Regions from separate parts of the Pantoea sp. Ae19-2 genome, predicted to be linked through region 1. Evidence: predicted binding sites of a transcription regulator. Region 1 holds the regulator's gene; the other holds the start of a gene.
What was found. Region 1 encodes ArgR, which controls arginine synthesis, uptake and breakdown. Its sites were predicted from a motif close to ANTGAATAAAAATACANT; they were not measured.
Positions count from the first base shown of each region.

Region 2: the regulator ArgR is predicted to act here: its motif matches at 7,432-7,449, upstream of argF (ornithine carbamoyltransferase).

Region 1 is NZ_JBCHWE010000001.1:4,382,638-4,393,468, reverse strand. It holds gene mscM (miniconductance mechanosensitive channel MscM) at 1-380, shown strand, start outside; gene mdh (malate dehydrogenase) at 428-1,366, opposite strand; gene argR (transcriptional regulator ArgR) at 1,919-2,389, shown strand; gene yhcN (peroxide/acid stress response protein YhcN) at 2,884-3,147, shown strand; gene AAIE03_RS20275 (YdgH/BhsA/McbA-like domain containing protein) at 3,222-3,494, shown strand; gene yhcN (peroxide/acid stress response protein YhcN) at 3,588-3,851, shown strand; gene AAIE03_RS20265 (Rpn family recombination-promoting nuclease/putative transposase) at 4,111-5,079, opposite strand; gene AAIE03_RS20260 (barstar family protein) at 5,223-5,498, opposite strand; gene AAIE03_RS20255 (NAD-dependent succinate-semialdehyde dehydrogenase) at 5,554-7,008, opposite strand; gene aaeB (p-hydroxybenzoic acid efflux pump subunit AaeB) at 7,119-9,071, opposite strand; gene aaeA (p-hydroxybenzoic acid efflux pump subunit AaeA) at 9,081-10,013, opposite strand; gene aaeX (p-hydroxybenzoic acid efflux pump operon protein AaeX) at 10,021-10,224, opposite strand; gene aaeR (HTH-type transcriptional activator AaeR) at 10,455-10,831, shown strand, end outside.
Region 2 is NZ_JBCHWE010000001.1:3,375,232-3,386,062, forward strand. It holds gene pepA (leucyl aminopeptidase) at 1-819, shown strand, start outside; gene AAIE03_RS15570 (DNA polymerase III subunit chi) at 889-1,347, shown strand; gene AAIE03_RS15575 (valine--tRNA ligase) at 1,353-4,208, shown strand; gene AAIE03_RS15580 (hypothetical protein) at 4,257-5,477, opposite strand; gene AAIE03_RS15585 (GNAT family N-acetyltransferase) at 5,528-6,064, shown strand; gene miaE (tRNA isopentenyl-2-thiomethyl-A-37 hydroxylase MiaE) at 6,070-6,831, opposite strand; gene rraB (ribonuclease E inhibitor RraB) at 6,888-7,310, opposite strand; gene argF (ornithine carbamoyltransferase) at 7,474-8,481, shown strand; gene pyrB (aspartate carbamoyltransferase) at 8,727-9,662, shown strand; gene pyrI (aspartate carbamoyltransferase regulatory subunit) at 9,674-10,138, shown strand; gene ridA (2-iminobutanoate/2-iminopropanoate deaminase) at 10,221-10,607, shown strand; gene AAIE03_RS15620 (methyl-accepting chemotaxis protein) at 10,696-10,831, opposite strand, start outside.

The DNA of each region.
Region 1 (10,831 bases):
GGTCGCTGTCGGACTCCGTCACGCGCGTCGTGCTGACCATACCCGCTCCCGCACAGGTAAGCAGCGAGGAGGTCACCACGTTGCTGAAGCTGGCTGCAGAACGTTGTAGCTACGTTCTGGATACACCGCCGCCGGAAGTGTTTCTGGTTGACCTGCAGCAGGGAATACAGTTATTTGAGCTACGCGTACACGCCGCTGAAATGGGCCATCGCATGCCGCTTCGCCATGAACTGCATCAGCTTATTCTGCACGGCTTTGCAGAACATGGTATCGAAATGCCTTTCCCACCCTTCCAGATGCGGGTAGAAACCTTAAGCAGAAAAACGCCTGCCGGAAATGGTGCGTCGACGACGCGGACTTTTAAATCAGGCGGATTATAAAAAAACGCCCGGTCTGACCGGGCGCTTTCCTGTTCGGGCTGCGGGGGTTATTGCTTCACAAAAGCTTCGCCCTGCGCGATATCTTTTTTCAGTGTTTCCAGCATGCCATCCAGCGCCTGCTGTTCGAACGGGCTAAGGGCACCAACAGGCTTACGCTCCGCCACGCCGTTTTTACCTAACAGCAGGGGCTGAGAGAAGAAGCGGGCATGCTCGCCATCGCCTTCCACGTAGGCACACTCCACAACGTTCGCTTCGCCGTTTAAGGCACGTACCAGCGATAAACCGAAACGGGCGGCGGCCTGCCCCATGGATAACGTTGCTGACCCCCCACCGGCTTTCGCTTCCACCACTTCTGTACCGGCGTTTTGAATACGTTTGGTGAGGTCAGCCACTTCCTGATCGCTAAAGCTGACGCCCGCAACCTGGGACAGTAATGGCAGAATAGTGACGCCTGAGTGTCCCCCCACCACGGGCACGTTCACCTCGCCAGGCTGTTTGCCTTTCAGCTCAGCGACAAAGGTATTGGCGCGAATAATGTCCAGCGTTGTCACGCCAAACAGTCGATTCTTGTCATAAACACCGTGTTTCTTCAGGACCTCGGCCGCAATCGCCACCGTCGTGTTAACCGGATTGGTGATCACCCCAATTAACGCTTTCGGCGCTGTCGTAGCAACCTGCTCAATCAAATTACGCACGATGCCGGCATTGACGTTAAACAAATCGGCCCGATCCATACCAGGCTTACGCGCTACCCCAGCAGAGATGAGCACGACATCCGCACCTTTTAAAGCCGGGGTGGCATCTTCCCCACTAAAACCCTTAACGTTAACTGCGGTAGGAATGTGGCTGAGATCGACCGCGACGCCAGGCGTGACGGGCGCGATGTCGTAGAGAGAAAGTTCTGAACCTGCGGGAAGCTGGGTTTTGAGTAGAAGTGCTAGCGCCTGGCCTATGCCACCAGCGGCACCGAGTACGGCAACTTTCATTCATAACTCCTTATTAAGGTGGGGCAGAGAAGAGCCGAAATTCCATCTGTGTCAGACCTTAATCAACTGCTCAGGTGATGACGGGTATCCGAGACTATTTTACGCGCTAATGCCCGCAGTCTCGGGATTTTAAAACTTACTTATCATCGCTATATCGTCCTCATCCTGCGTTGCAGACAACGAGCTAACCTGTTTGCCGTGTCAGGGCTACCTCAGGTAAGCGCCGACGACGGTGACGGGATTTCTCTCCAACTGTTGCGCGGGAGTTGGCCGGTATCACCTGAAATCGACAACCTTGACGTCGGCAGACAGAGAACGGCAGTGTAAATTTTTATTTTCTTACCTCATCAATAATATAACAGCTTTGCAACCTTTGCCTTTCCAGGCTGTGAGCTGGGTTTTGGTCTGAGTAAATTCTTTGCTATTATCGCCGCCCGCCATGGATACCGCCCCGTTCAATTAACAACCAATTGCATAAAAATTCATTTATATGCATAATAATGACTTTGCTGCGGTCTGTTCCGCGGTTTTTCTTACATTTGCTGGTAAATTATGCGAAACCCATCGAAACAAGACGATCTGATCAAAGCCTTCAAGGCTTTATTAAAAGAAGAAAAATTCAGTTCTCAGGGCGAAATTGTTCAGGCGCTTCAGGAAGACGGCTTTGAGAACATCAACCAGTCCAAAGTTTCCCGGATGCTGACAAAGTTTGGCGCGGTGCGGACCCGCAATGCCAAAATGGAGATGGTGTACTGTTTGCCTGCCGAGCTGGGCGTGCCGACAACAACCAGTCCATTGAAGAATCTGGTTCTGGATATTGACTACAATGATGCGCTGGTCGTGATCCATACCAGCCCTGGCGCAGCGCAGCTGATCGCTCGCCTGCTGGATTCTCTGGGTAAATCTGAGGGGATTCTGGGAACGATTGCGGGTGATGACACCATTTTTATCACGCCGGCACGCGCCTTTACCGTCAAACAACTTCACGATGCTATCCTCGTCCTGTTTGAACAAGAGCTATAGTCGTTCCCGCTAACCGGCAGCACATCGCCGGTTTATTCTGCCCGTTATCCCCCTCTTCCTTCTGTCAGCTCTCTTTCAGCCGATACGTTACTTTTCAAGGCATTACTCTTTAGCCGCGTCGTTTTCAGCACATAAAATATTGGTCATACCCTTTGCCACCTTTAACATTACGCGCTATTTTACACTGCTTTATATTCAAATACTGGCGTCATCACCCAGACCAAAACAGATAAGCAGCCAGATCAACCATGATTTTTCGCACTAAAAGTTAAAGTAACGTATCTTACTGTTTTTATGCGTAATTACCCATCTGTAGTGGCATTTTAGCCATTTTTAATAACTTTTAGTTATTAAAAAATCCCAAATGGTTAAATTGCATCAACAAAACATTATTAGGCAGGTATTAATTTCTGCCGTTATTAGTCCTATACTTAGTTTCGTGATGTGAATCACACTAATAAAAAAGAAGAACAACCAGGACGAGGACATCTTTTATGAAAACTAAATCTACCATCGCTGCCTTGAGCATTTTATCTGCCCTGTCATTCGGCGCTTCTGCAGCAGATTATATTTCTGCTTCACAAGCACAAAATCTGCAGCCTGTTGGCACGGTAAGCGTGAGCGGTGTGGCCGGCGCGCCATCCGATATCAGACAGCAACTGAGCGATAAAGCCGATCAACAAGGCGCGAAAGCTTTCCGTGTTATTGAGGCCTATAACGACGGCAACTACCACGCGACGGCTGAGCTGTACAAATAAACTCGCAGGACCTGACAGGTAACCAGCGGTCCCAATGCGACCGCTGGTTAAACATCCTTACCGGAGAATGAATCATGAAAATCCAATTAACGATTGCCGCGCTGGGCGTGGCCTCACTGCTCTCTTTTGGTGCCAATGCCGCTAGCATGGTCACAAATCAGCAGGCGCAAGACATGAATCTGCAGCCGCTAAACCAAACAATTAGCGTAAGCGGTATCAATGGCGACCAGACCAACATCCGCCAGGTACTGTCTGAGAAAGCGGATGCACAAGGTGCAGGCCATTACCGCGTGATTGAGAACAACCGTGACGATACCTTCCACGTCACCGCCGAACTGTATAAATAATTCATCTGCGGCAATGTTGCCGCCCTGACAAAATCGATGACCCGCTCTATGTATGCCATTCCGCAGGTTGTTGATTGCTATGAGGAATAAATCATGAACATCAAATCAACCATCGCAACGATGAGTCTGCTCTCCGTGATCGCTTTTGGCGCTTCAGCAGCGCAGCTCGTCACGGCCGATCAAACGCAGAATCTGCAACCTGCAGGAACCGTAAGCATCAGTGGCGTTGCGGGTTCACCTATCGACTATCGCGCCCAGCTGTCCCAGAAAGCGGATGAACAAGGCGCAAGTGCCTATAAAATTATTGAGGCTAATACCGGTGACAGCTACCACATCACCGCGCAGCTGTATAAATAGTTCCTCGTCTGACGTATGACGAACCCTTTAGCCCCGCTCGCCGGGGCTTTTTTTTGCCTGAAACGCGCGGTGAGTGAACTGTGACAGGGGGTAAGCAAAGGCAGCCTTCATCCGCCAATGTTAATCGACGGGATTCAGCGACATAAAACGACATGAGCAGAAGAAGTCTGGCTTACGCGGGGGATTAATACGCTGTCAACAGTACCGTAAATCACAGCTGTCAACAGTACCGTAAATCACAGACCTAAGGCGCAATATATCAATGGGCAATCTGCGCCAAATCATCGTCTGACAGTCCGGTCATCTCTGCGACAAGGCTGGGAGGCAAACCGTTTTGCAGCATTGTTCGCGCGATTTTTAGTGCAGCCGACCGTTCTCCCTCACTGCGGCCTTTCACCAGGCCACGTTGTTCACCAAGCTGAAGGCCCTCTTCCAGGCCCTTTTCCATCCCCTTTTCAATGCCTTTCTGCTCAAGCTGTTGTGCGATGGTCATCAATGCATCCTCATGTTGCGGCACCCGCTGCGCCAGCGTTCTGACGAAAAGGTCAGCGTCCGCGGTTTCGCCCGCCTGTAAAAGATAGTTTACCAACGATATAACCTGTGATGAAGAGAGATAACCCGCCAGTGTGACAGGGGCCAGCTTATCGATGAGTTCTGCTAAATCTCTTTGATGAATATGCTTTTGCAGCAGTGTTAATGCAGCCATGCTGCGGTGGCCGACAATCTCCTCATCAGGAATCACCGTCACGTCCACTAGCGGAAAAGCGTTGCTGTAGAGCCGACTGGCGAAGGCGGGAATCGAAAATTCGTCCAGCCAGCGGGTACTATAGGGATAGGGACTGCGTTTGCCACTGTAGAATAAAATCGGAATGACTAACGGGAGTTTTTTGTGCCCGGCATCCAGGTGCCGCTGCATTGCCGCAATGGCATAACGCATCAGTCTGAATGCCATATGCCTGTCAGGTGATGACTGATGTTCAATCAACACATGGATATAGCCATCATCGCGGCTTGTGGTTTTTAGACTGTACAGTATATCGCTAAAATATTGCCGTAAGTCCTCTTCCACAAAAGCGCCAGACTCCAGTTTTAACGTATCCAGATCGCACAGCGCGAGAAACTCTGCCGGAAGATGCAATGCCATAAAATCACGGGCAATGGTGGGCTGGGACAAGAATTGACGGAATGTCGCATCATGGGGCGTGGGCGTGCCATTTTTACTTTTCATGTAACCTGTCCTGATGATGAGGTGGCAGGTTAGCACGACCTGAAAATGCTCAGCGTCAGCAAACGGTGACGTTGCGAGAGCTCTCGAGGAATTTCTCGCACGTGGGCGACCCGATAACACACGTTAGTCGGTCTTCAACGCTGTTAACGCTCTATTACGTTAAATTGCAGTTGTCCTTCCAGCTCCTCTTCCGCCTCGTCGAACAGCAGAATTAAGGCTCCATATCGCCGCTTCTGCCCTTGTCCTAAATTCACAAACTCTATTTTCAGGGGGAGAGGTAAACCTTTGCAGACAATGATGTCCCACAATCCATCCAAATCACAGATGGCGTACGCCTTTAAAGCAAAGCGTTCGCAAAATTGCCGTAAAAAATGGGCCTGATCGACAATCTCATTAAAATCAAAACGCTCGACTTTCATACTGGCGACTCCCGTTATCCGGTTCTGGGCGGCCCTGCGCCGCCCGGATGTTCATCTAACTTAACCCGCCGAGGTGCAGCGCTTTGACCTCCAGGTACTCATCCATCCCCAGTACCGATCCTTCACGTCCCAGACCAGACTCTTTCACGCCGCCAAAGGGGGCCAACTCTGTCGAGACCGCACACTCATTGATGCCAATCATTCCACTTTCGAGCGCGGCAGAGACCCGGAATACCCGCTGCAGGTTTTGCGTATAAAAATACGCCGCCAGCCCGTATTCCGTCTGGTTGGCACGACGGACAACCTCTTCTTCGTCATCAAAGCGGAAACAGGCTGCCACCGGGCCAAACGTTTCTTCCTGAGCCAGTTTCATGCCTTCATGTGCCTCAACAATGACCGTTGGCTGCCAAAAATTACCGCCCAGCGCGTGCCGCTGACCACCCGTCAGCACTTTTCCGCCCTGAGCAATGGCATCTTTGACATGCTCTTCGACTTTTTCTAATGCGGATGATTCGATTAACGGGCCGACGACCACGCCATTATCCATGCCGTTTCCGACGCTAAGCTTATCCACTTCAGCGGCCAGTTGGGTCGTAAAACGTTCGTAAACTGCACTGTGAATGAAAAAGCGGTTAACGCTGACACAAACCTGACCGGCATTGCGGAATTTATTGGCGATGGCTCCCTGCACGGCTGCATCGATATCTGCATCTTCAAAGACGATATAGGGCGCATTACCGCCCAGTTCCATCGAAACCTTTTTCATGGTTTCAGCAGCGTTACGCATTAGCGTTTTCCCCACTGCCGTCGAACCGGTAAAGGAAATTTTACGTACGGCTTTGCTGGCCATAATGGCATCGCTAATGGCATGCGTGTCGCCTGCTACACCGTTAAGCACGCCATCAGGGATGCCGGCTTTTTTTGCCAGCGCCAGTAAGGCAAATGCGGAAAGCGGTGTGTTATTCGCGGGTTTAATAATGCCTGTACATCCCGCTGCCAGCGCCGGGCCTAACTTACGTGTCAGCATCGCCATAGGGAAATTCCAGGGCGTGATAGCGGCGACGACGCCGACCGGCTCACGGGTTGCCAGAATGCGCGAGCCCGCTTTAGCAGGAGGGATGATTTCACCGTTAGCCCGTTTAGCTTGCTCGGCGAACCATTGAATAAAGCTGGCGGCATATTCCACTTCGCCTTCTGCTTCCTTGAGCGGCTTGCCTTGCTCCGTTGTCATTAACTCAGCCAGCCAGCGTTTGTGTTCAATGATTAACCTATACCAGCGGTACAGCAGTTCTGAACGCCCCTTGGCGGTCTGTGCTCGCCACGCTGGGAAAGCATCCTGGGCAGCCTTTATTGCAGCTTCCGTTTCCGTTTTTCCTGCTTTTGCCACCTGAGCGACGACCTCGCCCGTGGCAGGATTCGTCACGTCAAAGGTAGACGTGGTACGCAGCCATTGCCCGTTTACCAGATAGCCTGTCTGGAACAGTTCGCTGTCGTGCAGTAAAGAATGCATTAGGTGCTCCTGTCGGTTTGTCATCTGTCAGGAAAGTATAGATGGCAAAAATGACAGGTCAGATAACACGGGGGATCATCATGGCCGCCAGCGCTTGCCGCGGCCATAATTCAGATTTGGACGAGCGTATTTTGATATTTTTTCAGCATCTCAGCCAGTCGCGTTACCGGCTCGGTCACGCTGGTTGGGGCGTCATAGTGCGCCAGCTTGTGCTGATAGACATCCAGCTCTTTGAGTAACCGTTCGAAATAGTAACGGCGCTTTTCGTCACTGCGTACCGAGATGATCCGATCCGCCGTGTGACGCAGTTGGCGATGATACGCAGACAGATCGGCATTAACCAGCACATCGGCAGCACGTAATCGCTGATGACCAATAATTAAGGTCAGGGCAATGCGATATTTGTCGATGTCACCCGGGAACAGGTTAAGCAGTAAAAAGAGCTGCTGATAGAGTGCCGGAAGATGGTTTTCACGACGGCGAGCCTGGTTAGTGGTCATCGCCGAGACCGCCGCATACATGAAGCGGTTGAGCAATTTACGGCCCGTGCGCGCTTTGGACTTATCCCGAATCAACAGGATGACCATCAACGCAACGAAGCTGCCGATCCACTGTCCCAGCGCATTGTCGATAAACTGCGTAAAGTTGAACTGCATCGGATTATCCAGCACCAGCACGTTGATTGTGCCGACCATGGCTCCCAGCGTACCAATCTGCCTGCGCTGAATTAAAATGCCGGAAATAAACCCTAACAGGCCAATGGCAATGCACAGCAGCACGGCACTTTGTTGGGTGTTGGGCAAAATATACATGAAATAGAGTGCGCCCAGCGGGACCGCCACCGTCATACCGTAAACAAAGTCTTTAGCCATCATGAGCGGATTGGGCATGCGCATCGCCAGTGCCGTAATCACGCCCAACATGACCATACAGCCGCTACCTGATGTCCAGCCGGTATAGAGCCAGAACAGCGAACCGAGCGCAGTCGCTACAAAGGTGCGAACACCGTTAATCATCGCATGGTGGTTTTCAGCAGAACGCGCCTGAATCACGACCTCGCGCTGAAGAATCCCCTCCTCCAGCGCTGTGATACGGCCGTTACTTTTGATGCCATGCGTCAGCAGCTGATATTCCGTTGCTGCCTCAACCCAGCTTTCCAGCGTCTCGGGGACCGTTTTACTGCTGACGGCAATTAACCGTCGCAGCGCTTTCATACGCTTGTGTACGTCTTCTGCCGTCGCTGCCTCTTTCTCCATTAACACACGATACTGCGTTGCAATGTAGTCAGGCCGTGAGTTTTGAATTAAAAAGGTTTCAGCCGCCTGGGTAATCATCGTCAGTGACAGAGTGTTCAGCATTTGCAGCCGTCGACTGGTATTCTGCCAGCGCGAAGACTCCATCATCAACTGGCTACGCATACTGCTGAGCGCCGTGGTACGCCGTACCAAAGCCCCCCAGGCTTTATCGACTTCTTCTTTGTCCTCATGCGCCACGCACAGCTGCAGCAACCTGTAATGCGCCACCAGCAGCGAGTCAACTTCAGCATCAATCACTTTTTTAATCGAACGTGGCGAGAAAATCATATCGGCCAGAATGGCGCACAGTATCCCTAAAATGATCTCGCTACAGCGTTCCACGGCATATTGCGGGACCAGCGTCAGCCCACCACTGGCATTCGCCGTCACGACAATAATTAACGCGGTGTAACCAGCCAGTCCGAGCGCATAGGAGTTTTCAACCTTGATCAGCGAAGACAGCCATACGCAGAAACCCGCCCAAATACAACACAACAGCAGCATGACTACCGGTGCGCGTACGGTCGCAATCATGATGACCAGCGCGGCGACACAGCCAATAAAGGTTCCGATGATACGAAGAATACCGCGATAGCGTAATGCGCCCGAATAGGGATCGCCGCCTGCCGCAAACGCCGTCCCGCCTGCCACAATGCCCGCTGTCATGACGGCCCAGCGGGGGGTTTCAAGGTTAAGATGAAAGCCGATCATCAGCGCCGCAACCAGCGCAAAAGTCAGCTTTATCGGGAACCGCAGGAACTCAGTCATAGCGTCCTCTTAACCAAACTCACGCAGACGGTTAAAGAAGGACATGATGGGCGATGTATCAGTATGCTGACGATCCTCTGTGCCAGTGATGACCACGGTCGCTGTCGTTCCGGCCGGATAGTGATTGCCGGGGTCCTGGTCAAGACGGATGCGAACCGGTACGCGCTGCGCCAGGCGTACCCACTCCAGGTTAGACTGGACCGTTGCCATTCCTTTACTGTCAACGCTGCTGCTGCTGTTGGTCACGCCTGCCGCGATGCTGTCAACCGTACCGCGCAGCGTCACATTGCTGCCCAATGGCGTGATCTCGGCCCGAAAGCCGGGGCGCACACCATGCAGCTTGGTCTCTTCGAGATAAGCCAGCACGTAAAATGAGCGCTGCTGTACCAGCGCCACGGCAACCGCTCCCCGCGTAATGAATTCGCCCTGGTAGACGTTCAGGTTCGTCACCCATCCATCTGACGGCGCGGTGATCGTGGTTCGTTCCAGGTCGATCTTAGCCAGATCGCGGGTAGCGACAGATTTTGCCAGTTGATGTTCACTGGTTTGCAGATCGTTGTTGGACTGCTCAATGGCTTCGCGTGACATCGCAGAGGTTCCGAGTCGGTTTCGACGTCCGGCCTCACGGCGTTTTTCATTAACCAGTGCCTGGTAATATTCCACATCAGCCTGCGCTTCATCTAACGCTTTTTGGTACCGTGGACGATCGACCACAAACAGCGTGTCACCTTTTTTAACCCGTTGGTTGTCGTGAACGGGAACCTCGGTAATTAACCCGGTGACATCAGGTGAAATCGCGACCACATCGGCCGCAAACCTTGCATCGCGTGTCCAGGGGGATTCGGTATAGAACACCCAGGCACGGAATATGATAATGACGGCGATGATGACCAGCAGGATGGTGATCGCGTAACGCGCGATTTTTCTTATAAGCGTGTTCACGTAAACCTCAAACAAATAAACGGGATACCAGATAAAATACACAGCAGTAAAGGGCTGTATTGAAGAGTGCCGGATGCCAGACAAGATCGTAGATACCGCTGGGCGTCAGCACGCGTTTCACCATCCAGAACAGCATGAGCGAAACGATGAGTTCGATGAAAATGGGCGGAAAAGAGAGCCCAAACATGACAAATACCGGAAGTACACTCATTAAAAATCCTTAGTTCGATACGGCCGGGATAATTCACCGCCTGAAGGACGCAAACGCCTGCGCGCCATAAGCCACATCTGAACTACGGCTGACTTAATAATAGCGTATCATCGGGTGTTTTCAGGTAATGAAGCGTCGCCAGGTCATACCCCGGTCGACATATAGTAACGCGCTTAACTATACGTTTTCTACTGAATGTGATCTAAATCACTTTTTAGCCAGAGTAAACAATGGAACGACTCAAAGGTATGTCGATTTTTGCCAAAGTAGTTGAACTGGGTTCTTTTACTGCGGCCGCACGACAGCTTCACCTTAGCGTGTCATCAATCAGCCAGATTGTCGCCAAACTGGAAGATGCGCTGCAGATAAAGCTACTCAACCGCAGTACGCGCAGCATTGGGCTCACTGAAGCCGGTAAAATCTACTATCAGGGCTGTCGCCGTATGCTGGCAGAGGCTAACCAGGTTCACGAACAGCTTTATGCCTTTAACAACACGCCGATCGGCGTACTACGCATTGGCAGTTCTTCCACGATGGCACAGAACGTGCTGGCCGGTATGACGAGCGACATGCTGCGTGATTACCCGGGGCTGAGCGTCAACCTGGT
Region 2 (10,831 bases), 1.0 Mb from region 1:
GGCATGAACGCCTACCTCGCGGTGGGCGCGGGATCGCATAATGAATCCCTGATGTCGGTCATTGAGTACAAAGGCAACCCGGATACCGACGCGCGCCCGATTGTGCTGGTTGGTAAAGGGCTGACGTTTGACTCCGGCGGTATCTCCATCAAGCCTGCGGACAGCATGGATGAGATGAAGTACGACATGTGCGGCGCGGCCTCGGTTTATGGCGTGATGCGCATGGTCGCCGAACTGAATCTGCCGCTGAACGTGGTGGGCGTGCTGGTCGGCTGCGAGAACATGCCGGACGGCAAATCCATGCGTCCGGGCGACGTGCTGACCACCATGTCCGGTCAGACAGTTGAAGTGTTAAATACCGATGCTGAAGGCCGCCTGGTGCTGTGTGATGCGCTGACCTACGTGGAGCGGTTCGATCCGGAAGTGGTGATTGACGTTGCCACACTGACCGGCGCCTGCGTCATTGCCCTAGGTCATCACATCAGCGGACTCTTGTCGAACCACAATCCGCTGGCGCATGAACTGATTGGTGCCTCGGAGCAGTCTGGCGACCGCGCCTGGCGTTTACCGATGGCCGATGAGTATCAGGAACAGCTGGAATCCAATTTCGCCGATATGGCAAACATTGGCGGCCGTCCGGGTGGGGCGATTACCGCCGCTTGCTTCCTGGCCCGTTTTGCGCGCAAATATAACTGGGCGCATCTGGACATCGCCGGTACCGCCTGGCGTTCAGGCAAGGCCAAAGGCGCCACCGGTCGTCCGGTGCCGATGCTGTCGCAGTTCCTGTTGAATCGTGCTGGCCTGAACGGCGACGATTGATCGTACGGACAACCGAACCCATCGGGGCGGAGCTTACTCCGCCCTTCTTTTCTTTAAACAGGCAATTCGATGAAAAACGCAACCTTCTACGTGTTGGAAACCGATGCATCCAGCGATGGCTTAAGCGCCGTTGAAGCGCTGGTGTGCGATCTGGCGGAAACACGCTGGCGGGCCGGTAAGCGGGTGCTCATCGCCTGTGAAGATGAGCAGCAAGCCATTCGGCTTGATGAGGCGCTGTGGCAGCGCCCCGCCAACGCCTTTGTGCCGCACAATCTCGCCGGGGAAGGTCCGCGCTACGGCGCACCGGTTGAGCTGGCATGGCCGCAGCGTCGGGGCAATTCGCCACGCGACCTGCTGATCAGCCTGCTGCCGCAGTTCGCAGATTTTGCTACTGCTTTCCATGAAGTGATAGACTTCGTTCCTTACGAAGACGCTCTCAAACAGCTGGCGCGCGATCGCTACAAAGCGTATCGCAGCGTTGGCTTCCAATTGAATACGGCAACGCCGCCACAGCCGCAAACGACATAGCAGAAATGGATAAGACATATAACCCGCAAGATATCGAGCAGCCGCTTTACGAGCATTGGGAAAAGCAGGGCTACTTCAAACCGAATGGCGACACCAGCCAGGAAAGCTTTTGCATCATGATCCCGCCGCCGAACGTCACCGGTAGCTTGCACATGGGTCACGCCTTCCAGCAAACCATCATGGACACCATGATCCGCTACCAGCGCATGCAGGGCAAAAATACCCTGTGGCAGGCCGGTACCGATCACGCAGGCATCGCCACCCAGATGGTGGTTGAGCGCAAGATCGCCGCAGAAGAAGGCAAAACCCGTCAGGATTACGGTCGCGATGCGTTCATCGACAAAATCTGGCAGTGGAAAGCTGAATCGGGCGGCACCATTACCCGCCAGATGCGCCGCCTGGGCAACTCGGTTGACTGGGAGCGCGAGCGTTTCACCATGGACGATGGCCTGTCTAATGCGGTGAAAGAAGTGTTTGTGCGCCTGTACAAAGAAAACCTGATTTACCGTGGCAAGCGCCTGGTGAACTGGGATCCGAAGCTGCGTACGGCAATCTCTGACCTGGAAGTGGAAAACCGCGAGAGCAAAGGCTCGATGTGGCACATCCGTTATCCGCTGGCCGATGGCGCGAAAACCGCCGACGGTAAAGATTATCTGGTCGTCGCGACCACCCGTCCGGAAACCCTGTTGGGTGATACCGGCGTGGCGGTAAACCCGGAAGATCCGCGTTACAAAGATCTGATCGGTAAATTTATCATGCTGCCGCTGGTTAACCGCCTGATTCCTGTGGTGGGCGATGAGCACGCCGACATGGAAAAAGGCACCGGCTGCGTGAAAATCACCCCGGCGCATGACTTTAACGACTACGAAGTGGGCCGTCGTCATAAGCTGCCGATGATTAACATCCTGACCTTCGACGGCGATATCCGTGAAAGCGCCCAGGTTTATGACACCAACGGCGAAGCCAGCACCGCTTACAGCGACGCGATTCCTGCTGCTTTCCAGAAGATGGAGCGTTTTGCCGCCCGTAAGGCCATCGTGGCTGCGGTAGACGCGCTGGGCCTGCTGGAAGAGATCAAACCGCATGATCTCACCGTGCCTTACGGCGACCGTGGCGGCGTGGTCATTGAGCCGATGCTGACCGATCAGTGGTACGTGCGTACGGCACCGCTGGCAAAAGTCGCGGTTGAAGCGGTTGAGAATGGCGATATTCAGTTTGTACCGAAGCAGTACGAGAACATGTACTTCTCCTGGATGCGTGATATTCAGGACTGGTGTATTTCCCGTCAGCTGTGGTGGGGACACCGTATTCCGGCCTGGTATGACAACGACGGCAACGTTTATGTGGGTCGTACCGAAGACGAGGTTCGCGCCGAGAACAACCTGGCCGCCGATGTGGCGCTGCGTCAGGACGATGACGTGCTGGACACCTGGTTCTCATCAGGCCTGTGGACCTTCTCGACGCTGGGCTGGCCGGAAAATACCGAAGCCCTGCGCACCTTCCACCCCACCAGCGTGCTGGTGAGTGGCTTCGACATCATCTTCTTCTGGATTGCCCGCATGATCATGCTGACCATGCACTTCATCAAAGATGAAAACGGCAAGCCGCAGGTGCCGTTTAAAACCGTCTACATGACCGGTTTGATCCGCGACGAAGAAGGCCAGAAGATGTCGAAATCCAAGGGTAACGTGATTGACCCGCTGGATATGGTTGACGGCATTTCGCTGGAAGATCTGCTGGAAAAACGCACCGGCAACATGATGCAGCCGCAGCTGGCGGAAAAAATCCGCAAGCGTACCGAGAAGCAGTTCCCGAACGGCATTGAGCCATCAGGTACCGATGCCCTGCGCTTTACGCTGGCGGCGCTGGCCTCAACCGGCCGTGATATCAACTGGGACATGAAGCGCCTGGAAGGTTATCGCAACTTCTGTAACAAGCTGTGGAACGCCAGCCGCTTTGTGCTGATGAACACCGAAGACCAGGACTGCGGTCAGAACGGCGGCGAGATGACGCTGTCGCTGGCGGATCGCTGGATTCTGACCGAGTTCAACCACACGGTAAAAGCCTACCGTGAGGCGCTGGACAGCTATCGTTTCGATATCGCTGCCAACATCCTGTATGACTTCACCTGGAACCAGTTCTGCGACTGGTACCTGGAGCTGACTAAGCCGGTCATGAACAGCGGCAGTGAATCCGAGCTGCGCGGCACGCGCCATACGCTGGTTCACGTACTGGAAGCGCTGCTGCGCCTGGCGCACCCGATCATTCCGTTTATCACGGAAACTATCTGGCAGCGCGTGAAAGGCCTGAAAAACATCAGCGATGACACCATCATGCTGCAGCCGTTCCCGCAGTTTGATGCAGCGAAAGAAGATGCCGAAGCCAAAGCCGACATCGAGTGGATGAAGCAGGCGATCATCGCGGTCCGTAATATCCGTGCGGAGATGAACATCGCGCCCAGCAAGCTGCTGGATGTGCTGCTACGCGACTGCTCCCCGGCGGCCCAGCGCCGCGTTGAGGCCAACCGTAACTTCCTGTCACGCCTGGCGCGACTGGAAAGCCTGACCATTCTGCCTGCGGGCGAGAAAGGCCCGGTGTCGGTGACCAAAATCGTGGAAGGCGCCGAGCTGCTGATCCCGATGGCGGATCTGGTGGATAAAACCGCCGAGCTGGAGCGCCTGGCCAAAGAGCTGCTGAAGCTGGATGTGGAAATCGAGAAGATCCAGACCAAGCTGGCTAACGAAGGCTTTGTGTCCCGTGCCCCGGAAGCGGTCGTTGCCAAAGAGCGCGAGCGCGTCGCCGAGATGGAACAGTCAAAAGCAAAACTGATTGAACAGCAGGCGGTGATTGCCGCGCTGTAATCGTTCTGGTTTGCTTTCGCTAAAGCCCACGCGCCGACGTGGGCTTTTTTATGGCTTCATTTGCGGCGCATTGGGGAGTAGCGCGTTCAAGACCGCCGCCGTCGTCACCTTATCGCCCTTAATCAAGAGACAGTTCTGGCTCATGCCAACCAGGTCCGCTTTGGCTTTCTCATCTGCCTGCCATAGGAAGGCATTCCTTTTCAGCGCCCTTTGCCTGAGCGCCTTTAAACGTGCCGGGCAGATCAGGTGGGTTTCGCCGTTGGTAAATGCCTCGATGCCTGTAATCAAACGTGCATCGCCCGTCGCTTTACTGGGCCCCCAGACAGAAGTGGGGAAGTAATAGGCCGGGAAGTCTTTCGACGGCACGGAAAACACCTTTTCGTGCCAGGACGCCATGCCGACGATTTCAATCGCACGCTGATTAATCTGCACCAGCTGAACAGAAAACAGCGTAAACACGCCGAGGACCAGCCCAGGTGAAAACGCCAAAATGGGTTTGAAGCCATGATGCGCTTTTATTTTATTAGTCAACAGTGAGAACAGCGCCGGCATAAAGAGCAGCAGATATAAACCGGTAATAATAAAATACTGCGGCAGGGTATTTTTCGCTGAGAAATAGATATCACCTGGCAATAGAAACAACAGCGGTAGAAAAGAGACCAGGGATACAAACACGGCGTAAATAACGTAACGAAGATTGATGACAACCACGTTCAAGCTTATTTCCGCCAGACAAAATTTTCTTTTAAGGCGGGTGCTTAAGTCGTTATTCGCCGACCGCATGCGCTTCAGCCTGGCAAGCAACTGGCGGTGATGTTGCTGCCGAAGCCGATTAACTCGGTGATTAACCAAACTGTGTACGCCTGTGGCCACGGCACCTGCCGCGGATAATATCAGCCAGGCATCTGAACTTTCTCCAAAATAGATCGCTGTAAAGGCTGTAAGAAAGGCGCTAAAGGCGGTTATTGCGCAGCAGCCTTCGTTATAGCGCCGCGTCGGGCGAGCTTTTTTGCCCTTTTGCAAGGCGGATAATGAACAGAGCCCGGAGGGAATAAGTAACGTGACCGAAAATACGCTGAAAAACAGTATCGAGGTGATAAGGACAGCAATAACGCCAGCCACATTATTTATTATCAGCGGAAAAACATCCGGCCTGCCAATCCATTGAAAATATGCCCAGACGTTGATAAAGCCGACAATAATAAAGAAAGGGAAAAGGTCTTTAATGGTTTTAAAACTGAAACGGGAAAACACGTTATACGCCTCCATGCACGGTGAACAATATTGCTTTTACCCGACGATAATGCTATTTCTGACGCATGTCTAACCTGATTCCGTCACGCTGCCCCGTTATGATCCCTGATACTCAGCCGCAACCCTTGCTGCGTCCTATCGTCGCCGACGACAATCCTCATATCGCCCGGGTGATCCGCGACGTTTCTGCGGAATTTGGCCTGACGGCGGACAAAGGCTATACCGTGGCCGATCCCAATCTGGACCAGCTTTATGAACTTTACAGCGCCGGGCACAGCGCCTACTGGATTGTGGAACATCAGGGAAAAGTGATGGGCGGCGGCGGCATTGCCCCCCTAGCCTGCAGCGCGCCGGATATCTGTGAGCTGCAAAAGATGTATTTCCTGCCGGGCATCCGTGGCCTCGGCGTGGCGCGTGAACTGGCGCTGCTTGCCATGGAACACGCACGCCAGCGCGGCTTTCGTCGCTGCTATCTGGAAACCACCGGCAGCTTAACCCGCGCCATTAAGCTCTATGAATCGCTGGGTTTTGCCCGCATCGACCATGCGCTGGGCTGTACCGGACATGGTGACTGCGAGTTCAGGATGCTGAAAACGCTGTAATGCGCTTAAAACGCCGGAACACCGCTGTGAAAGCGCAGCTCCGTGTCCGGTTCACTGATTAGCCTGGCCTCCGCTTCCCCAATCGCCCGCACGCGCGCCGAAATGTCTTTCGGTGAGATCTGCGCGGCCAGCGCCAGGTAATCCTGGTAATGCCGGGCTTCTGAACGCAGTAGCGAGATATAAAACTTCTCTAATTCGCTATCCAGATAAGGCGCCAGGCTGGCAAAGCGTTCGCAGGAACGCGCCTCAATATAGGCACCGCAAATCAGCTTATCCACCAGCGTATCGGGTTCGTGGGTGGTCACTTCACGCAGCAGGCCTTTGGCGTAACGGCTTGAGGTGATTTTCTGATAGACCAGCCCGCGCGCCTGCATAATTTCCCACACCTGATAAAAGTGATGCAGCTCTTCTTTGATCAGCAGCACCATTTTCTCAACCAGATCGTCCGCCCAGGGAAGCTCGTTACGCACAATAATGGCTTTGGTCAGATTTTTATGGGCGTTGATAAAATCGCTGTCGCCGTCCTCGCGGAAGATAAAATTCTCGTAAGGCTTCAGCCACGCCAGAATCCGGTCACCGCTGGGTTTGTCGGCAACGTATTTGCGGATCAGCCACACGGCGGTCTGGGCCGCTTTCAGTTCGCATACCAGATGGTCGGTGAGCAGCAGGGTCAGGTTTTCCGGTTTACGCGCCTCAAGGATCCAGGCCTGAGGCGTGCGGCAGAGCAAAAATTGATGTATCGGTTCAAGTAAAGGTGCGTAATTCATGGATGTCAGACAGGGCCGGAGAACAGGAAAGGCGGAGCAGGCTCCGCCGGTGTTGATTAGTGGCGAATGCCGTTGTCGTCTTCGTCGATAGCCTCGCCGTCGTCTTCGTCGTCATCCTGGGCGTTCGGGTCTTCGAAGTAGGTACCCCAGCCGTCATAGTCGACGTTGTATTTGGCTACCAGGTTCACCAACTGCTCCACCTGGGCATCAATCAGCTCCGCTTTCAGCGCGCCTTCGCTGAGGATGTCCACACACATCACGGTAGTGCCGTCTTCCAGCTCCAGCTCTTCTGGCTCGGTGACTTCATAGCCCAGTTTAAAGGCGTCCACCGCCGCTTTTTCCAGCGAGTCGAAGTTGTTACAGGAGAGATGGTGCTCAATGGTATAGAGCGCATCGGGATCGCTGCCATCCTCTAACAGTTCTTCGATGATCAGCCGCGTCTCTTCACGCTGCTCTTCCAACAATGCTTCAAATGCCATGGCGATATCCTCTCTGAGTTCGGCAATAAGTGATTATTTTCCCATACTGCCTGTCGCGCCACTACACAAAACAGAAAAGATTATTCTCGCCAGGGTTGAAAATGCATATTCATACGGTTAAATTGAATTTTAATTCATTATAAACCCCGTACCGGAGTGCTGTATGAGTCAGTTGTATCAACGTCATTTCCTCAGGCTGCTGGATTTTACCCCGGCTGAGATTGACTACTTGCTTACCCTGTCCGCCGAATTAAAACGCGCAAAAAAAACCGCCAGTGAAACCCAGTACCTGAAAGGCAAAAACATCGCGCTCATCTTCGAAAAAGACTCGACCCGTACCCGATGCTCTTTCGAAGTTGCCGCTTACGATCAGGGGGCAAACGTCACTTACCTCGGCCCAAGCGGCAGCCAGATCGGCCATAAAGAGTCGATGAAAGACACCGCGCGCGTGTTAGGCCGCATGTATGACGGTATTCAGTATCGGGGTTACGGTCAGGCACTGGTCGAAACCCTGGCGGAACATGCTGGCGTGCCGGTGTGGAACGGCCTGACCACCGAGTTCCACCCAACGCAGCTGCTGGCCGATCTGCTGACCATGCAGGAGCATCTGCCAGGCAAGCCGCTCAGTGAGATGACCCTGGTGTACGTGGGCGATGCTCGCAACAATATGGGTAACAGCATGCTGGAAGCGGCGGCACAGGTTGGCTTAGATCTGCGTATGGTCGCACCGCAAAGCTGCTGGCCGGAAGCCGACCTGGTGGCCCAGTGCCGTCAGGTTGCCGAACAGAACGGCGGCAAAATCACCCTGACGGCAGATATTGCCGAGGGTGTGAAAGGCGCCGATTTCATCTATACCGACGTCTGGGTTTCCATGGGTGAAGCCAAAGCAGTGTGGGAAGAACGTATTGCCCTGCTGCGCGACTATCAGGTCAATCACGCGATGCTCGCGCTGACCGGCAATCCGCAGGTGAAATTCCTGCACTGCTTACCGGCCTTCCATGACGATCAGACCACGCTGGGCCGTCAGATGGCGGAACAGTACGGCCTGCAGGATGGCATGGAGGTCAGCAATGACGTCTTTGAGTCGGCGCACAGCATCGTATTCGATCAGGCGGAAAACCGGATGCACACCATTAAAGCGGTGATGGTGGCCACGCTGGGACAGCGCTAATCGGGCTGCCGCAAACGTTTACCTGTGGCGCGATTTTTCCTTGATGCGCATGCCTGATGGCGTATAATGCGCCACAATTTGCCGGAGGAAACATGCAACAGCATCGTGCACAATGTGACGCGCTACCTCGCCTCAACGCAGGCGGCACCGCTGTTTCTTTCCGTCATCGAACCGATCTTAAAAAAGCCCCTTTCTAAGGGGCTTTTTTTTGTCCGCAATCCGGCCGCGCCGCAGAGGAGAGAGCTATGGCTAACCCGCTATATCGCAAGCACATCATTTCAATTAACGATCTCAGCCGCGACGAGCTGGAGCTGGTCCTGCACACCGCTGCGCAGCTTAAAGCACATCCCCAGCCGGAACTGCTGAAACATAACGTGATCGCCAGCTGCTTCTTTGAGGCCTCGACCCGCACCCGGCTGTCGTTTGAAACCGCCATCCATCGCCTGGGCGCCTCTGCGGTGGGCTTCGCCGATGGCAGCAATACGTCACTGGGTAAAAAAGGGGAAACCCTGGCCGATACCATTTCAGTTATCAGCACCTACGTGGATGCCATCGTGATGCGTCATCCGCAGGAGGGCGCCGCGCGGCTGGCCACCGAGTTTTCCAACGGCATCCCGATTCTGAATGCCGGAGACGGCGCAAATCAGCACCCAACGCAAACGCTGCTGGACCTGTTCACCATTCGTGAAACCCAGGGGCGCCTCAGCAACCTGAACGTGGCGATGGTGGGTGACCTGAAATATGGGCGCACCGTGCACTCTCTGACCCAGGCGCTGGCGAAGTTTGACGGCAACCGCTTCTTCTTTATCGCCCCGGACGCGCTGGCGATGCCGGCATATATTACCGATATGCTGGACGAGCAAAATATCACCTGGTCACGTCACGACAGCTTTGAAGAGGTGATGCCGGATCTGGATATTCTCTACATGACCCGGGTGCAAAAAGAGCGGCTTGACCCTTCAGAATATGCCAACGTCAAAGCGCAGTTTATTTTACGCGCCGCAGACCTGAACGGTGCGCGCGACAACATGAAGGTGCTGCACCCGCTGCCGCGCATCGATGAAATCACCACCGACGTGGACAGCACGCCGTACGCCTGGTACTTCCAGCAGGCCGGTAACGGCATCTACGCACGCCAGGCTTTACTGGCACTGGTTTTAAACAGCGACACCGCCCTGTAAGGAGTGACAGTATGAGCCAGGATAACAAACTGCAGGTCGAAGCCATCAAAAACGGCACGGTTATCGATCACATCCCTGCGCAGGTAGGCTTTAAGCTCCTGTCGCTGTTTCGCCTGACCGAAACCGACCAGCGCATCACCATCGGCCTGAATCTGCCGTCGGGGGAAATGGGCCGCAAAGATTTGATTAAGATCGAGAACACCTATCTCACGGAAGATCAGATCAATCAGCTGGCGTTTTATGCGCCGCACGCCACCGTCAACCGCATTGATGACTATGAAGTGGTGGCCAAGATCGCCCCTGCGCTACCGGATCGCATCGATCGGGTGCTGACCTGCCCGAACAGCAACTGCATCAGCCGCAGCGAACCGGTGTTCTCCAGCTTCGCCGTGAAGCACCGCGCCGATGAGGTACACCTCAAGTGTAAATACTGTGAGAAAGAGTTCGCCCGTCATGTGGTATTGGGTCACTTTTAATCGGCCCTGCCGCGCTTATAATGAACCGCGTTTTATGGCGGGCAGCGCCTTTGCTGCCCCGGCCTTACTCTAAGGAGAAATGATGTCTCGTGAAATCAGTACGGAAAAAGCCCCAGCGGCTATCGGCCCCTACGTGCAGGGCGTTGATCTCGGCAGCATGATCATCACCTCGGGTCAGATTCCGGTGAACCCGGCCACGGGCGACGTTGCTGAAGACGTATCGGCACAGGCGCGCCAGTCGCTGGAAAACGTGAAGGCGATCGTCGAAGCGGCGGGCCTGAAGGTTGCCGATATCGTGAAAACCACGGTATTCGTGAAAGATTTGAATGACTTTGCGACCGTAAACGCCACCTACGAAGCCTTCTTTACCGAGCACAATGCGCCCTTCCCGGCGCGCTCCTGCGTGGAAGTGGCCCGTCTGCCCAAAGATGTGAAGATTGAGATTGAAGCGATCGCGCTGCGTCGCTGATAAAAAAGCGTGCGCACTGCGTGCGCACGCGGCTTTCAGTCTGGCGTAACTGACCGCCGACCTTTCGTTATATTTTCAAACTGTCCGCTTAAAAACGCTGCCAGTTATCCTGCCCACTTGTCGCCAGTGCCAGCACCGGTTTAGGTGCCCTGACGGCTGCAGGGTTGCGCTGTGGCGTCTCCCCTGAGGCCGACGGACCGGCAAGCGTAAACTTCCGCACCAGC